Regions from separate parts of the Streptomyces sp. NPDC087428 genome, predicted to be linked through region 2. Evidence: riboswitches for the same ligand, from Rfam matches in the RefSeq annotation. Region 2 holds a riboswitch; each other region holds the start of a gene.
What was found. Region 2 has a riboswitch for cobalamin ahead of cobN (cobaltochelatase subunit CobN). Riboswitches for the same ligand answer to the same signal wherever they lie in the genome.
Positions count from the first base shown of each region.

Region 1 (4,204 bases), on a different contig from region 2:
GGAGTGCGGCGAGGTTGAGGTCGTGCAACGCGGTGAGCACGGTCAGTCCGCTGGCGCGAACCAGGGCCAGCACCTCCAACTGCTGGGCGATGTCCAGGTGGTTGGTGGGCTCGTCAAGCACCAGCACGCGTGGCTGCTGGGCCATGGCGCGGGCGATCAGGACCCGTTGCTTCTCGCCGCCGGACAGGGTCAGGAAGCCGCGGTCGGCCAGGTGGCCGGCCCCGACCTCCGCAAGCGCCGCCTCGCAGATCCGCCGGTCCTCCTCAGAGACCCGTGCCGCCGGCCCCTGGTGCGGCATCCTTCCCATCGCCACGGTCTCGGCGACGGTGAAGTCGAACTCGTACGTCGCCTCCTGGGGAAGCGCGGCCAGCCTGCGGGCACCTTCCCGCGGGCTCATGGCGTAGAGGTCCTCGCCGCCGATCCGGACCGTTCCGGCGGAGGGGCGCAGCGCCCGGTAGACGCAGCGCAACAGGGTCGACTTCCCGCTGCCGTTGGGCCCCACCAGGCCGACGAGCTGGGCGTCGCCCGCTCGTAGCGTGATCTCCTCCACCAGGCGCGCACCGGCGATCTCGACCGTGAGCTGATCGATGTCGATCCGCATCACGCGCCACCGAAGGTGTAGGAGCGGCGGCGCATCAGCAGGACGAAGCACGGCACGCCGATCATCGCGGTCAGCACACCGACCGGCAGTTCGGCCGGCGCGAGCAGCACGCGCGAGAGGATGTCCACCCAGATCAGCAGGACGGCTCCCGCGAGCGGTGCGACGGCCAGCAGCCGGCGGTGATCCGCGCCGACCACCATCCTCGCGGCGTGCGGGACCATCAGGCCGACGAACCCGATCGCGCCGCTCACCGCGACCAGCGCCCCCGTGACCGCCGCGGAGACCAGGAACAGTTCCTTGCGCAGTCTTGCGGCGTCCACGCCCAGCGCGGCCGCGGTCTCGTCGCCCATGGCAAGGGCGTTGAGGCGGCGCGCCGACCACGCGAGGTGGGCGAGGCCGCCGATCGTGGCGCCCGCGGCGATCGGGACGGAGGACCAGGTGGCACCCCCGAGGCTGCCGAGCATCCACATCATGGCGGAGCGGGCGGCCTCGCCGCGCTCGGCGGCGAACACCATGAAGGTGGTGACGGCCGAGAAGCCGTAGTACATCGCCGTGCCGGTCAGGACGAGTCTGAGGGGGGTCAGGCCGCGTGCTGTACGGGCTGTCGCGTACACGAGGATCATCGCGAGGAGTGCGGACAGGAAGGCCGCCGTGGACAGGGCCCAGATGCCGAGCGCGCTGAAGACTCCGAAGATGAGTACGGCGTTGGCACCGACGGCCGCGCCGGAGGAGATGCCGAGGACGAACGGGTCGGCCAGGGCGTTGCGGACCATGGCCTGCACGGCGACACCGATGGCCGAGAGGCCGGCCCCGACGACCGCGGCCAGCACGGCTCGCGGAAAGCGCAGCTCCCAGACGATGGTGTACCCGGGGACTCGGTCAGGAGCGATGGACCCTCCGGTCAGGCCGGCCCACAGGTCGCGCAGTACCTCTCCCCAGGAGATCCCCGAGGCCCCGATTCCCGCACCGCAGACGACGGAGAGCGGCAGCAGGACGGACAGGGTGGTCAGCAGGAGGGGCAGGGAGAGCCGCCGGGGAGGGGCGGGCCCGCCGCCGGCCCGGGACGTGCGCGAGGGCGGGGCCGGTATGTGTTCGAGGGAGGTGACCACGGGCGGATCGCTTTCGCCTCAGGCCGTGCACCTACGCAACCGAAGGAGCAGCCCGGACGCGAAGCGCCCAACGCAGCGCCTCTCGCAGTCCACGGCGAATTGACAGGAGCTATCACCGCCGCGGGTAATCGGGCTCGCGGAGCACAGGACGGCTCCGCCTACCGTTGCGGGTCAGCGCCGGAATTCGACCGGACTTCCCCCGCGGGGCGTGTGCAGCTTAGCGGGTACGGGATGACGTCCCTCCACGGAGGAACCCCACCGGCACACCGGGCGCGGTCGCCCCAACCGGGGCAGTCACGAGGTGGGCCGGCCGGAGCCGGAGACCGGCGTCCGCGACCGCGGTGACGGACACATCCGCTGCCGTTCCACCCCCGGTGCCGCGCCGGCCACGCGCCCGTCCTCCGCGCGGCCATCCCCTCCGCGGAGCCCGGCAACAGCCCGCTCCGGACGGTATGGACACGGCTGGTTGACATGACTACGCTCACCCTTGGTCTAGACCGCAGAACTCTCCGGACATCACCCCACATCTCCAGGAGCTACGTATGCGCAGAAGGATCACCTCCTTACTGGCCGGGCTCGGCCTGGCCGGGGCGGCGCTGTTCGCCACCTCCGGCAGCGCCCAGAGCCACGGCTACACCGACTCACCCATCAGCCGCCAGCAGCTCTGCGGGATCGGCACCGTCAAGCACTGCGGGCAGATCCAGTGGGAGCCCCCGAGCGTCGAGGGCCCCAAGGGCTTCCCCACCCGCGGACCGGCCGACGGCCACATCTGCTCGGGCGGCATCGGCCGGTTCTCCGAACTCGACGACCCGCGTGGCGGCGCCTGGCCCGCCACCAAGGTCACCGCCGGTCAGAACTACACGTTCAACTGGCGGATCGAGGCCCGGCACGCCACGACCGACTTCCGGTACTACATCACCAAGGACGGCTACGACCCCACCCAGCCGCTCACCCGGGCGGACCTGGAACCGCAGCCGTTCCTCACCGTCCCCTTCGGGGGCCGGCTGCCCGGCTCGACGGTGAGCCACTCGGGCGTGCTGCCGCAGAAGTCCGGCAAGCAACTGATCCTCGGCGTCTGGACGATCTCTGACACCGGGAACGCTTTCTACGCCTGCTCCGACGTGCAGTTCTGACGTCCTGCCGCCGCTCCTGACCGACCCGCCCCGCCCTGGGCCGGTACGGGGCGGCGGCTCCGGAGGCGCGCCGGTGCGCCATTGGTACAGTCGCTGCCCCGACCGACGTACCAGGAAGAGGCCGGCGGACCATGGCGGTGGACGCGCTCGACACCCGCATCCTGCGGCTGCTCATCGAGCAGCCGCACACCAGCGTGCGCGAGTACGCACGGATCCTCTCGATCGCGCGGGGCACCCTCCAGGCCCGTATCGACCGGCTGGAACGGGACGGAGTGATCACCGGCAGCGGCCCCTTCCTCTCCCCCGCCGCGCTCGGCCACCCGGTACTGGCCTTTGTGCACCTGGAGGTCACTCAGGGGCATCTCGACGACGTGGGCGAGGCGCTCGCCGCCGTGCCGGAGATCGTGGAGGCCTTCTCGACCACGGGCGGCGGCGACCTGCTGACCCGGGTCGTGGCCCGGGACAACGGGCATCTGGAGGATGTGATCCAGCGCCTGATCCAGCTGCCGGGCGTGGTCAGGACCCGGACCGAGGTGGCCCTGCGCGAGCGGGTGCCGCACCGGCTGCTGCCCCTGGTGGAATCGGTGGGACGGGCGGCGGCGGGTGGCCCGGGATGATCAGCGGCTGAGAGCATGTCCGCCATGAACTCATCACGTGCGCAGGCCCCTTCGGTCGTCTTCGACCTGGACGGCACACTCGTGGACAGCGAGCCGAACGCCTACGAGTCGGCACGGCTGCTGCTGGAGCGGTACGGAGTACCGGACTTCACCTGGGAGCAGAACGCCCGGTTCATCGGAATCAGCAACCGCGAGGCGCTGGCCGTACTGCGCACCGAGTACGGCATCGAGGCCTCCGCCGACGAGCTGGTGGCGGGTCAGGACGCCATCTATCTGGAACTGGCGCGCACCTCGACCGAGGCCTTCCCCGAGATGCGGAAGTTCGTGGAGACGCTGCACGCGCGCGGCATCGCCATGGCGGTGGCGTCGGGTTCGTCACCGGCCGCGATAGAGGCCGTACTGAAGAGCACCGGCCTCGACGCGTACCTCACCGAGTACGTGTCCGCCGAGGAGGTCGCGCACGGGAAACCGGCACCGGATGTCTTCCTGGAGGCCGCCCGGCGCCTCGGCGTCGCGCCCGCCGGCTGTGTGGTGGTGGAGGACGCCGTGCCGGGCGCCGCCGCGGCTCGGGCGGCGGGCATGCGCTGCATCGCGGTCCCCTACGTCCCGGCGACCGCCGGCGATCCGGCGTTCGCGGCGGCGGACCTGCTCTTCCCCGGCGGTCAGGGCGAGTTCAGCGCGCAGGCCGCCTGCGCGTGGCTGTTCCCCCGATCCGTACCGACGCCGCCCGACGGTCATCCGGAG
Region 1 is NZ_JBIUXR010000028.1:25,984-30,187, reverse strand. Features, by position in the region: gene ACIO3R_RS38120 (ABC transporter ATP-binding protein) at 1-601, opposite strand, end outside; gene ACIO3R_RS38115 (FecCD family ABC transporter permease) at 601-1,710, opposite strand; cobalamin riboswitch at 1,812-1,943, opposite strand; gene ACIO3R_RS38110 (lytic polysaccharide monooxygenase) at 2,253-2,843, shown strand; gene ACIO3R_RS38105 (Lrp/AsnC family transcriptional regulator) at 2,975-3,460, shown strand; gene ACIO3R_RS38100 (HAD family hydrolase) at 3,485-4,204, shown strand, end outside.
Region 1: linked by a shared signal. The riboswitch ahead of ACIO3R_RS38115 (FecCD family ABC transporter permease) and the one ahead of cobN (cobaltochelatase subunit CobN) in region 2 are both predicted to bind cobalamin.

Region 2 (4,204 bases):
TAGACGAGGGGGAGGTCACCGAGAGCCGCGTCGGGGCCGCACGCGGCGGACAGGCCGGCGTTCTTCCCCGGCAGCCATTCCAGGTTGCCGTGCTTGCCGAGGTGGACCATCGCGTCGGCGCCGAAGCCGTTGTCGTCGGCGGAGGCGGCGATCCAGCGGTAGGCCGCCAGGTAGTGGTGCGAGGGCGGCAGGTCGGGGTCGTGGTAGATGGCGATCGGGTTCTCACCGAAGCCGCGCGGCGGCTGGATGAGGATGAGCAGATTGCCCCGGCGCAGGGCGGCCAGCACGATGTCGCCCTCGGGGTTGCGCGAGCGGTCCAGGAACATCTCGCCCGGAGCCGGGCCCCAGTGCTGCTCGACGGCCTCGCGGAGTTCGGCCGGCAGCGTCGCGTACCAGCGGCGGTAGTCGGCCGCCGGGATACGGACCGGGTTGCGGGCCAGCTGCTCCTCCGTGAGCCACTCCTGGTCGTGGCCGCCCGCCTCGATCAGCGCGTAGATCAGCTCGTCGCCGTCGCCGGAGGCGAGGCCCGGCACCTCCTCGTCACCGAAGTCGTATCCCTCGGTGCGCAGGCGGCGCAGCAGGGCGACGGCGCTCGCGGGGGTGTCGAGCCCGACCGCGTTGCCGATCCGGGAGTGCTTGGTCGGGTACGCGGACAGGACGAGCGCGAGGCGCTTCTCGGCGTTCGGGATGTGGCGGAGCCGGGCATGGCGTACGGCGGTCCCGGCGACCCGGGCGGCGCGCTCGGGGTCGGCGACGTACGCCGGGAGGCCGTCCTCGTCGATCTCCTTGAACGAGAACGGGACGGTGATCAGGCGGCCGTCGAACTCGGGGACCGCGATCTGGCTCGCGGCGTCCAGCGGCGAGACGCCCTCGTCGTTGTCCTCCCAGTCGGTCCGCGAACTGGTGAGGCAGAGCGCCTGGAGGATGGGTACGTCGAGGCCGGTGAGGGCCCCGGCGTCCCAGGACTCGTCGTCACCGCCGGCCGACGCCTCCGCGGGCCGGGTGCCGCCCGCAGCGAGCACGGTGGTCACGATCGCGTCGGCGTCCCGCAGCGCGTCGATGAGCTCGGTCTCGGGCGTGCGCAGTGAGGCGACGAACAGCGGCAGGGCGCGGGCGCCCGTGTCCTCGACGGCACGGCACAGGGTCTCGATGAACGCGGTGTTGCCGCTCATGTGGTGGGCGCGGTAGTAGAGCACCGCGATGGTGGGGCCGTCCGTCGCACGGGGGGTGCGCTCCAGCGGGCCCCAGGAGGGCGCGGGGGCGGGCGGTTCGAAGCCGTGGCCGGTGAGCAGCACGGTGTCCGACAGGAAGCGGGCGAGCTGCTCCAGGTTGGCGGGGCCACCGTGCGCCAGGTAGGCGTGGGCCTCGGCGGCGATGCCGATGGGGACGGTGGAGGCGGCCATCAGCTGGGCGTCGGGGGCCTGTTCCCCGGTGAGGACGACGACCGGGCGTCCGGTGGCGAGGACGTGGTCGAGGCCGTCCTGCCAGGCACGGACGCCGCCGAGGAGGCGTACGACGACCAGGTCTGTGCCGTCCAGGAGCTGCGGGAGGTCCTGGAGCGGGAGCCGGGAGGGGTTCGCGTAGCGGTAGGTGACCGGGCCGTTGGCTGCCCTGGCGCTGAGCAGGTCGGTGTCGGACGTCGACAGGAGCAGGATCATGCGGCGTCTGGCCTTCCTCGGGGTATCCACGCCCCGGGCGGTGTCGGAATGGGACTCCCCTGCCCGGCCGGAGCCGGGTGGACGGGGAAGGGAGTTCCTGACTCACCCGGTCGGTGCGACCGGATTCACAGTGGCGGGACCGCGCCGGAATCGCACCGGGCTTCCTCCCCTGTCGCCGTCTGTGGCGACGACGGGCCGGACAGCCCGTCGCTAGGCATAGTAAGGGGCACCTATCAACTGGGGCTCATACGGATCTGATGAGATGGTCGGTATGCTCGCCGCCATGCCCCCACCTGCCATCTTTCCCGCGCGCACAGGAGACGCTTCTCCCCGTGCCCGTGGCGACGCCTGCCCCGGGACGCTGCGGCTGCACCGGGCGGACGACGGTGCGCTGGCCCGTATCCGGATCCCCGGCGGCGTGCTGAGCGCGGCGCAGGCCGACGTGCTGGGGGAGTTGGCGGAGCGGCTGGGCGACGGTGAGTTGCATCTCACTTCGCGCGGCAATGTGCAGCTGCGCGGCCTTGGCCCGGACTGCGGTGGCGAACTGGCCTCCGGGATGGCCGAGTCGGGGCTGCTGCCCTCCGAGCGCCACGAGCGCGTCCGCAACGTCGTGGCGTCCCCGCTCTCCGGTCTCGACGGCCGGGGTGAGCGCGACATCCGGCCGTGGCTGTCCGCGGTGGACGAGCTGCTGTGCGCGAGTGACACGGCGGCCGGCCTGTCGGGGCGGTTCCTGTTCGCGCTCGACGACGGACGCGGCGACGTGGACGCGCTGGGCGCCGACGTGACCCTGCTGGCGCGGAGCGACGGCGGGGCGACGCTGCGGGTCGGCTCCGCGCAGAGCGCGGTACGGATACCCGGCGCAGGGGCGCCGCGGGCCGCCCTGATCGCCGCGGAGGTCTTCCTCGACGCCGCGGCCGCCTCCGGTGCCTGGCGGGTGACGGATCTGCCCGGGGACGGCGAGCCGCTCCTCGACGAGGTCGTACGGCGGCTGCGGCAGGCCGGAATCAGCTCCGAGCGCACCGCAGTCCCCGCCCGCCCGGAGAAATCCGCGCCCCCTGATCCCGGCGTCGTGACCGGCCCGCACGGCACCGTCGCCCTGTCCGCCGGCGTGCCCCTGGGGCGGATCGGCGCCCACCAGTGGCAGGCGCTGACCGGCACCGCCAGGCACCGCGGGAACGGCGAACTGCGGCTGACCCCGTGGCGCGGCGTCGTCGTACCCGGGCTGGAGCGGGGGCGGGCCGCGGAGGCGCTGGACCGGCTGGGGGCCGCCGGACTGGTCATCGGGCCCCACTCCCCCTGGACCGGGGTGGGGGCCTGCATCGGGCGTCCCGGCTGCGCCAGGTCCCTGGCCGATGTGCGGGCGGAGGCCGCTGCGACCGTGGGGCCTCCCGGCGCACTGCCGGTGTACTGGTCGGGGTGCGAACGCCGCTGCGGCCATCCCCACGGCGAGTGGGTCGACGTCGTCGCCACCCCGGACGGCTACCGGGTGCGCACGGTGCGCGGCGAGGAGCGGGGCTCCCCGCTGACCGTCCCCGCCGGTCCCCCGGCACTCGCGGCCGCCGTGACGGCGGCCCGGGGCACCGTCGGCTGACACCGCCCCTCCCCGCACCGCGACACCGCGGCACCTGTACGTTCCACGCCCGGGGCCCTTCCGCCCCATGCCCCATGGCCCCTTCCCCGCCCGATGAAGAGAGCGACAGCACTGTGCACCAGTACGAGAAGGACGGACCGGCCATCTATCGCCAGTCCTTCGCCACGATCCGCGCGGAGGCGGACCTGTCCGGCCTGCCCGCCGATGTGAGCCAGGTCGCGGTCCGGATGATCCACGCCTGCGGGATGGTCGACCTCGTACGCGACCTCGCCTTCAGCCCGGACGTGGTGGCCCGTGCCCGCGCGGCGCTGCGGGCGGGCGCCCCCATCCTGTGCGACGTGGCCATGGTCGCCAGCGGTGTCACCCGTAAGCGGCTGCCCGCGGACAACGAGGTGGTGTGCACCCTGTCCGACCCGTCGGTGCCCGCGCTCGCGGCGGAACTCGGCACCACCCGCAGCGCGGCCGCCCTGGAGCTGTGGCGCGACCGGCTGGACGGTGCGGTCGTCGCCGTCGGCAACGCGCCCACCGCCCTGTTCCGGCTGCTCGAACTCATCGAGGAGGGCGCGCCGCGCCCCGCCGCCGTCATCGGGGTCCCGGTCGGCTTCATCGGCGCCGCCGAGTCCAAGGACGCCCTGGCCGCGCACCCGTCCGGCCTCGACCACCTGATCGTGCGCGGCCGGCGCGGCGGCAGCGCCATGGCGGCCGCCGCCCTCAACGCCATCGCCAGCGAGGAGGAGTAAGCGTGAGCGAGCAGCAGAGGAACGGCCGGCTGTACGGGGTCGGGCTCGGCCCCGGCGATCCGGCCCTGATGACCGTACGAGCCGTGGCCGTCATCGCCGAAGCGGATGTCGTGGCCTATCACAGCGCCCGGCACGGACGGTCCATCGCCCGGTCGATCGCGGCCGCCCACATCCGCGCCGACCACATCGAGGAGGCCCTGGTCTACCCCGTCACG
Region 2 is NZ_JBIUXR010000014.1:32,808-37,011, forward strand. Features, by position in the region: gene cobN (cobaltochelatase subunit CobN) at 1-1,658, opposite strand, end outside; cobalamin riboswitch at 1,730-1,882, opposite strand; gene cobG (precorrin-3B synthase) at 1,930-3,249, shown strand; gene ACIO3R_RS28140 (precorrin-8X methylmutase) at 3,363-3,989, shown strand; gene ACIO3R_RS28145 (precorrin-2 C(20)-methyltransferase) at 3,992-4,204, shown strand, end outside.

Region 3 (4,204 bases), on a different contig from region 2:
TCGATCACGGCGACGCTCTCCAGCCGCAGCCGCAACGTGATCCGCCGCAACACCACGATCCTGCCGCTGTACTCGCTGATGCTGGGCCTGCTCGCACTCCTCGGCTTCATGGCCATCGCCGCCGGGGTCAAGGTGGACAACGGCCAGCTGGCGATCCCGCAGCTCTTCGAGAACATGTTCCCCGACTGGTTCGCGGGCGTGGCGTTCGCGGCCATCGGCATCGGCGCGCTGGTCCCCGCGGCGATCATGTCGATCGCGGCGGCGAACCTGTTCACCCGGAACATCTACAAGGACTTCCTGAAGCCCGACGCGACACCCGCCCAGGAAACCAAGGTCTCCAAGCTGGTGTCGCTGCTGGTGAAGGTCGGCGCGCTCGCCTTCGTCCTCACCATGGACAAGACGGTCGCGATCAACTTCCAGCTGCTCGGCGGGATCTGGATCCTCCAGACGATGCCGGCCCTGGTCGGCGGCCTGTTCACCCGGTGGTTCCACCGCTGGGCCCTCCTCGCGGGCTGGGCGGTCGGTATGATCTACGGGACCGCCGCCGCCTACGGAGTCGCCAGCCCCACCCAGGCGCACTTTGGGGGGTCCTCCAAGGAGATCCCGGGCATCGGCGAGATCGGCTACATCGGCCTGACGGCGTTCGTGCTGAACGTCGTGGTCACCGTCGTCCTCACCTTCGTCCTGAACGCCGTGAAGGCGCCTGCCGGGGTCGACGAGACCTCGCCCGACGACTACACCGCGGACGCGGGCGACCCGGGCGTGAAGACCGAGCTCCCGCCGGCCACGGCCGGGGCGCCCGGCGGTCACTGACCCGCCCCGCCACGGGCCGCCGCACCCCCCGCACCGGGGTACGGCGGCCCGTTCGCGTACCGGGCGCGGGGGCCCGGGAATTCCCGCGACCGAGCACGCGGAGTGCGGCACACTTCCGGGCATGGACATCACCATCAGGCCGGTCGGGCCCGCCGAGCACACGGTCCTCGGCGAAATCACCGCAGAGGCCTATCTCGGGGACGGGCTGCTGGACTTCGGCGCCGACGACCCCTATCTGGTGCAGCTGCGGGACGTCGCCCGGCGGGCCGCGGAGGCCGAGGTGCTCGTCGCGGCGGACGCATCGGGGCGGGTGCTCGGCGGCGTGACGTACGCACCGCCGGGGAACCGGTGGGCGGACATCGCGGCCGCCGACGAGGCCGAGTTCCGGATGCTCGCGGTCTCCCGCGAGGCCCGTGGGGCCGGGGCGGGCGAGGCGCTCGTCCGGGCCTGTATCGAGCGCGCACGGGCCACCGCGGGGGTCACGGGGATCGCGCTGTCGACGCAGCCGGGCATGCGCGGAGCCCATAGGATCTACGGGCGCCTCGGCTTCGTACGGACCCCGGAAAGGGACTGGTATCCCATCGAGGGGCTCTCGCTGCTGACCTACCGCCTGGACCTCCTGCCGACGTCATGACGTCGCGCCGTTGAGTCGCGCGACACAACATGTGGGGGCTGCCGCATCGGGCTGCCCCCACATGTATGCTCGTGCTCGCTGTCGCCGCAGGGAAATCCGGTGCGAATCCGGAACTGTCCCGCAACGGTATGTTCGGTGCGCTTTTGCGCACCCGTGAGTCCGAGGACCTGCCGACAGCGCATCCGGCTCGACCGATCCGGATGCCCAGATGTCCGGGCCTCGTGGATGGGCCGGTGGACGCCGCACGGAGTACTGCCCCAGGGCCCGGCTCCGCCCGGCTGCCCCCGTTCCCCCGCCGGCCCAGAGCCGAGCGAGGGAGAGCACCACGTGACCATCGCGCCAGCCGATCCGGTTTCAGCGGCCGAGTCCGAAGCAGTCGAGTCCGGGACGGACCGGTCCGCGGCACCCGCGAAGGACGGACCGGGAACCGCGTTGCTGCGCACCCTCACCGACCTGACCGCGGATCTGCCCGACACCGACCCCGGACGCGTCGCCGGCGCCGCACTGCGCGGCCGCAACGCCCGGTCGGACGAGGCCGAGCTGCGCTCGCTGGCCACCGAGGCCGCCGCGGGCCTGATCTCGGAGGACCCCGCCTACTCCCGGCTCGCCGCCCGCCTCCTCACCCGCTCGATCGCGGACGAGGCGGCCGGACAGGGCGCGACGGCCTTCTCCGCGTCGGTCGCCGTCGGGCACCGCGAGGGCCTGATCGCGGACCGCACCGCCGAGTTCGTGACGCTCCACGCGGCCGCCCTCGACGCACTGGTGGGACAGGCCCTCGCCGACGGCGCCGACGACCGCTTCGGCTACTTCGGGCTGCGCACCCTGCACAGCCGCTACCTGCTGCGCCACCCGCTGACCCGCCAGGTCGTCGAGACCCCGCAGCACTTCATGCTCCGGGTCGCCGCCGGGCTCGCCGAGGACAACTCCGAGCGCGCCCTGGACGAGGTCGCCGCGCTCTACCGGCTGATGAGCCGGCTGGACTACCTGCCCTCCTCCCCCACGCTCTTCAACTCCGGCACCCGGCACCCGCAGATGTCCTCCTGCTACCTGCTGGACTCGCCGCTGGACGAGCTGGACTCGATCTACGACCGCTACCACCAGGTGGCGCGGCTGTCCAAGCACGCGGGCGGCATCGGCCTCTCGTACTCCCGCATCCGCGCCCGCGGTTCACTGATCCGGGGCACCAACGGGCACTCCAACGGCATCGTCCCGTTCCTCAAGACGCTCGACGCGTCCGTCGCCGCGGTGAACCAGGGCGGCCGGCGCAAGGGCGCCGCCGCGGTCTACCTGGAGACCTGGCACGCGGACATCGAGGAGTTCCTGGAGCTGCGCGACAACACGGGTGAGGACCAGCGGCGCACGCACAACCTCAACCTGGCGCACTGGATCCCGGACGAGTTCATGCGCCGGGTCGACACGGACGGCACCTGGTCGCTGTTCTCCCCGGCCGACGTGCCCGAGCTGGTCGACCTGTGGGGCGACGCGTTCGACGCCGCGTACCGGGCGGCCGAGGCCAAGGGCCTGGCCCGCAAGACGATGCCGGCCCGTGAGCTGTACGGCCGGATGATGCGGACGCTCGCACAGACCGGCCAGGGCTGGATGACGTTCAAGGACGCCTCCAACCGGACCGCGAACCAGACCGCCGAGCCCGGCCGCGTCGTGCACTCGTCGAACCTGTGCACGGAGATCCTCGAAGTCACCGACGACGGCGAGACGGCCGTCTGCAACCTGGGTTCGGTCAACCTCGGCGCGTTCGTCGCCGACGGCACCATCGACTGGGAACGCCTGGACGCCACCGTCCGTACCGCGGTGACCTTCCTCGACCGGGTCGTCGACATCAACTTCTACCCGACCGAGCAGGCGGGCCGCTCCAACGCCCGCTGGCGGCCGGTGGGCCTGGGCGCGATGGGTCTCCAGGACGTCTTCTTCCAGCTGCGCCTGCCGTTCGACTCCCCCGAGGCACGGGCCCTGTCGACGAAGATCTCCGAGCGGATCATGCTCGCCGCGTACGAGGCCTCCTGCGCGCTCGCCGAGCGCTCGGGCCCGCTGCCCGCCTGGTCCGAGACGCGGGCCGCCCGCGGGGTGCTGCACCCGGACCACTACGACACCGAGCTGAACTGGCCGGAGCGCTGGGACGCGCTGCGCGCCCGGGTCGCGAAGAGCGGGATGCGCAACTCGCTGCTGCTCGCCATCGCGCCGACGGCGACGATCGCCTCCATCGCGGGCGTGTACGAGTGCATCGAGCCGCAGGTCTCCAACCTCTTCAAGCGCGAGACGCTCAGCGGGGAGTTCCTCCAGGTCAACGCGTACCTGGTGGACGAGCTGAAGAGGCTCGGCGTGTGGGACGCGCGGACCCGTGAGGCGCTGCGCGAGGCGAGCGGCTCGGTGCAGGGCTTCGCGTGGATCCCCGAGGACGTACGGGCGCTGTACCGCACGGCGTGGGAGATCCCGCAGCGCGGACTGATCGACATGGCGGCGGCCCGTACGCCGTTCCTCGACCAGAGCCAGTCGCTGAACCTGTTCCTGGAGACGCCGACGATCGGCAAGCTCTCCTCGATGTACGCGTACGCCTGGAAGCAGGGGCTGAAGACGACGTACTACCTGCGCTCGCGCCCGGCGACGCGGATCGCGCGGGCCGCGTCCGGCCAGGCCGCTGCCGCCGCCCCCATTCCCGTACAGCAGGCGGCCGCGCCCGACGCCGACGCGCTCGCCTGCTCCCTCGAAAACCCCGAGTCCTGCGAGGCCTGCCAGTAATGA
Region 3 is NZ_JBIUXR010000003.1:230,243-234,446, forward strand. Features, by position in the region: gene mctP (monocarboxylate uptake permease MctP) at 1-813, shown strand, start outside; gene ACIO3R_RS08350 (GNAT family N-acetyltransferase) at 935-1,447, shown strand; cobalamin riboswitch at 1,500-1,637, shown strand; gene ACIO3R_RS08355 (ribonucleoside-diphosphate reductase subunit alpha) at 1,775-4,201, shown strand; gene ACIO3R_RS08360 (ribonucleotide-diphosphate reductase subunit beta) at 4,201-4,204, shown strand, end outside.
Region 3: linked by a shared signal. The riboswitch ahead of ACIO3R_RS08355 (ribonucleoside-diphosphate reductase subunit alpha) and the one ahead of cobN (cobaltochelatase subunit CobN) in region 2 are both predicted to bind cobalamin.

Region 4 (4,204 bases), on a different contig from region 2:
AGATTCTCCCCGAATCCACGATGGACAGCCTGGACATGGACTCCCTGGCAGTCGCCGAGTTCGCCGTCGTCATGAGGGAGGCCCTCGGCGTCGAGCTGGACCCGGACACCCTGCACAGGGACACCAGCCTCGCCGGGCTCACGGAGTTCCTCCGGGTGGCGGCCGGCGGCGAGGCCCCGGCGAGCGCCGCCCGATGAAGACGCCGGCCATCGCCGTCACCGGCCTGGGAATGATCACCCCGGCCGGCAACGACACCGAGTCCACCTGGGACGGCGTGTGCGCCGGGGTCAGCCCGGCCCGCACCGTCCCCGCACTCGCAGGGTGCGCGATCGACTTCGCCTGCACGGTCGACGGCATCGACCTGGACGCCGCGGTCGGTCGCCGTACGGCCTTCCGCATGGGCAGGTACACCAAATTCGCCGTACTCGCCGCGCGGGAGGCGGTAGCCGACTCGGGGCTCGACCCGGGCGGCTGGGACGGCAGCCGGGTCGCGGTCGTCGTCGGCACCAGCAGCGGCGGTTCCGCCGGTCTCACCGATCAGGCGCTGGTGCTGGAGCGGCGCGGACCCGAGGCGACCTCGCCCTCCGGGATCCTGCTCACCATCCCGAACATGCCGGCCGCCGAGATCGCGATCGAGATGGGCGCCACGGGCCCGAGCCTGGCGCCCTGCACCGCCTGTTCGTCCGGGATCACCGCACTGTCCGTGGCCCGGGACCTGCTCGTCACCGGGCAGTGCGATCTGGCGATCGCGGGAGCCACCGAATCGACCCTCTTCCCGATCGCCATGACCGGATTCGCCAGATCCGGCGCGGCCGCCCACGCGGACGGGGACCTGTCCCGGCTCAGCCGGCCCTTCGCGGCCGACCGGGCCGGGCTCGTCATGGGGGAGGGCGCCGCCGTCATGGTGCTGGAGCGCGCGGCCGACGCCGAGGCCCGGGGCGCCGAGCCGCGCGCACTGCTCGCGGGCACCGGCGCCACCACGGACGCCCACCACCCCACCAGCCCGCACCCCGACGGGCGGGTCGCCCAGGCCGCCGTCGAGGCCGCGCTGCGCGACGCGGGCTGGCAGGCCGCGGACGTCGAGCACATCAACGCCCACGGCACGGCCACACGGCGCAACGACGCGGCCGAAGCCGCGCTCATCGGCCGGGTCTTCCCGCACCGGCCGCCGGTCACCGCGCCCAAGGGCGTACTGGGCCACTGCATGGGCGCGGCCGGAGCGATCGAGGCGGGACTGACGATCCTCACCCTCCAGCGCGGAATCATCCCGCCGGTCGCCAACCTGGACGCGCCCGCGCCCGGGTTCGACATCGACTGCGTCACCAAGCAGCCGCTGGTGCTGCCGGTCCGGCGTGCCGTCAGCCACTCCTTCGGATTCGGTGGACACAACGCCGTGGTCGCGCTCCTGCGGCCCTAGCGACCGGGCCGGTGGAGGGGGCCGGGAACCCCGCCCGTTCCACCGGCCGCACCGCCGCTGAGCTGCGCGGAAGCCCGTGGTAGCGTGCCGGGGCCAGTCGAACTCCACGTAGGGGTCAGGGAATCCGGTGCGAATCCGGAACTGACGCGCAGCGGTGAGGGGGACGGGCGGGGCCAACGGCCACTGGGAGACCCATGGGTTCCCGGGAAGGCGTCCCGACCGTACGAACCCGAGTCCGAAGACCTGCTGGCACCCGCGGTCCGGCACCGGGTCGCGGAACTCCGTACACCGGGCCCCGCGCATGGGCCCAGAGACGCCGAGGTACTCCGTGCCGCCCATAGCCGGCCACGCCCGCTCCGCCGCCCTGCTCACGGCCGGAATCGTCCTGCTGACCGCCTGCGGCGGTGGCGGTGGCGGTGACAGCTCCGCAGCCAAGCCCAACGGTGGCGAGGGCTATCCGGTGACCCTGAAGAACTGCGGGCGCACCGTCACTGTGGACGCCGCCCCGCGCCGGGCCGTCCCGGTCGACCAGGGGTCCACCGAGATCCTCCTCTCGCTCGGCCTCGCCGACCGGCTGGCCGCCACCGCCACCTGGACCGACCCGGTGATGAAGGGTCTGGAGAAGGCCAACGCCGGTGTCCCGAGGATCTCCGAGAACCGCCCCTCGTCGGAGAAGGTCCTGGACCAGGAGCCCGACTTCGTCAGCGCCTCCTTCGAGTCGACGCTCGCCAAGGGCGGCGTCGCTCCCCGGGAGCAGTTCGAGAAGCTGGGCGTCCCCACCTACGTCTCGCCCGCCGACTGCACCGCCAAGGACAACAGCAAGGACGGCGACGGAGTCCGGACCGGAGCGCTGACCATGGACAGCGTCTACGGCGAAGTGCGCGACCTGGCGAAGGTGTTCGGCGTTCCTGAACGGGGCGAGAAGCTCGTGGCTGAGCTGCGTGCCCGGGTACGGAAGGCCACCGACGGCATCGACGCCTCCGGCGCCACCCTGATGTACTGGTTCGCCAACGCCGAGTCCCCGTACCTGGCGGGCTGTTGCGGGGCGCCCGGCGTCATCACCCGCGAGCTCGGCGCGAAGAACGTCTTCGACGACACCCATGAGGAATGGCCGCAGATCAACTGGGAGACGGTCGCCGACCGCAACCCGGACGTGCTGGTCATCGGCGATCTGACCCGGAAGTCGGAGACCGCCGAGAGCGCCTCGCGGAAGATCGCGTTCCTGGAGTCCAGCCCCGCCACCAAGAACATGGACGCCGTACGGCACAAGCGCTACGTGCTGCTCAGCGGCCAGGCCATGAACCCGTCGATCCGTACGGTCGAGGGCGTGGAGCGCGTCGCCGCCGGGCTGCGCACCTTCGGGCTCACGGGGTGACGGACACCGAACAGGCCGCGGAGACGGGGGAGCGCGTACTCCCCGCGGCCGGTGAGCGCGGACGTCCCGGCATCAGAGGCATCGGGGGCATCCGCGGCATCCGCGGTGGACTCCTGTGGGCCGGTGGGTTCCTGCTGCTCGTCCTGTCCGTCGCGGTGGCCGTCACCATCGGCCCGGCCAGGATCTCCGTCGGCGACGTCCGGGACACGGTCGCCGCCCACCTCGGGCTCGGGGAGTCGCCGCTCAGCCCGATCCGCGACGGCATCATCTGGAACCTGCGGATGCCCAGGACCCTGCTCGCCGCCGTCTGCGGCGCCGGGCTCGCGGTCTGCGGCACGGTCATGCAGTCGCTGCTGCGCAACCCGCTCGCCGACCCGTTCGTCCTCGGTGTCTCCTCCGGGGCGTCGACCGGCGCGGTCGTGGTCGTCGTGCTCGGGGTCGGCGGGGGAGCGGTGTCCCTGTCGGCCGGCGCGTTCATCGGGGCGCTGTGCTCCTTCGCGCTGGTCCTGCTGCTCAGCCACACCCTCGGTGGCAGCACCGACCGGGTGGTCCTGTCCGGGGTCGCGGCCATGCAGCTGTTCTCCGCGCTCACCTCCTTCGTCGTGATGACCGCCGCCGACGCCGAACAGACCCGCGGCGTGCTGTTCTGGCTGCTGGGCTCGCTCGGCGGCGTCGGCTGGACCGATGTGTGGACCTGCTCCGCCGTGCTGGCCGTCACGCTGCTGATCTGCCTCGGCCATGCCCGTACGCTCGACGCCTTCGCGTTCGGCCAGGACGCGGCCGCCACCCTCGGCGTCCATGTCGGGCGCACCCGGATCGTCCTGCTCTGCACGACCGCGCTGCTGACCGCCGCACTCGTCAGCTCGGCCGGCGCCATCGGCTTCGTCGGCCTGGTTCTCCCGCACGCGGCCCGCGCGCTCACCGGTTCCGGGCATCGCAGACTGCTCCCGGTCACCGCGCTGGCCGGGGCCGTGTTCCTGGTCTGGGTCGACACCCTCGCGCGCACCGTCCTCGATCCGCAGGAGGTTCCGGTGGGCGTCGTCACCGCCCTGATCGGCGTGCCCGCCTTCGTCCTCGTCCTCTACCGCACCCGGCGGTCGGCATGACCCCGCCCACCCGCGGCGGGCTGCGGGCCGAGCGGGTCAGCCGGGAGGCGGGCGGCCGCCTCATCCTGGACGGGGTCTCACTGGCACTGCCGCCCGGCGCGACCGTCGGGCTGATCGGCCCGAACGGCTCGGGGAAGTCGACCCTGCTGCGGATACTGGCCGGGGTCCTCGCCCCGGACGCCGGCACGGTCACCCTCGACGACGATCCGCTGGCCAGGATCGGCCGCCGCACGGTGGCCCAGCGGGTCGCGGTGGTCGATCAGCACTCCCTCACCCAGGTCGAGCTGAGTGTCGTGGACGTCGTAC
Region 4 is NZ_JBIUXR010000009.1:299,662-303,865, reverse strand. Features, by position in the region: gene ACIO3R_RS21030 (acyl carrier protein) at 1-197, shown strand, start outside; gene ACIO3R_RS21025 (beta-ketoacyl-[acyl-carrier-protein] synthase family protein) at 194-1,417, shown strand; cobalamin riboswitch at 1,495-1,683, shown strand; gene ACIO3R_RS21020 (ABC transporter substrate-binding protein) at 1,719-2,792, shown strand; gene ACIO3R_RS21015 (FecCD family ABC transporter permease) at 2,789-3,898, shown strand; gene ACIO3R_RS21010 (ABC transporter ATP-binding protein) at 3,895-4,204, shown strand, end outside.
Region 4: linked by a shared signal. The riboswitch ahead of ACIO3R_RS21020 (ABC transporter substrate-binding protein) and the one ahead of cobN (cobaltochelatase subunit CobN) in region 2 are both predicted to bind cobalamin.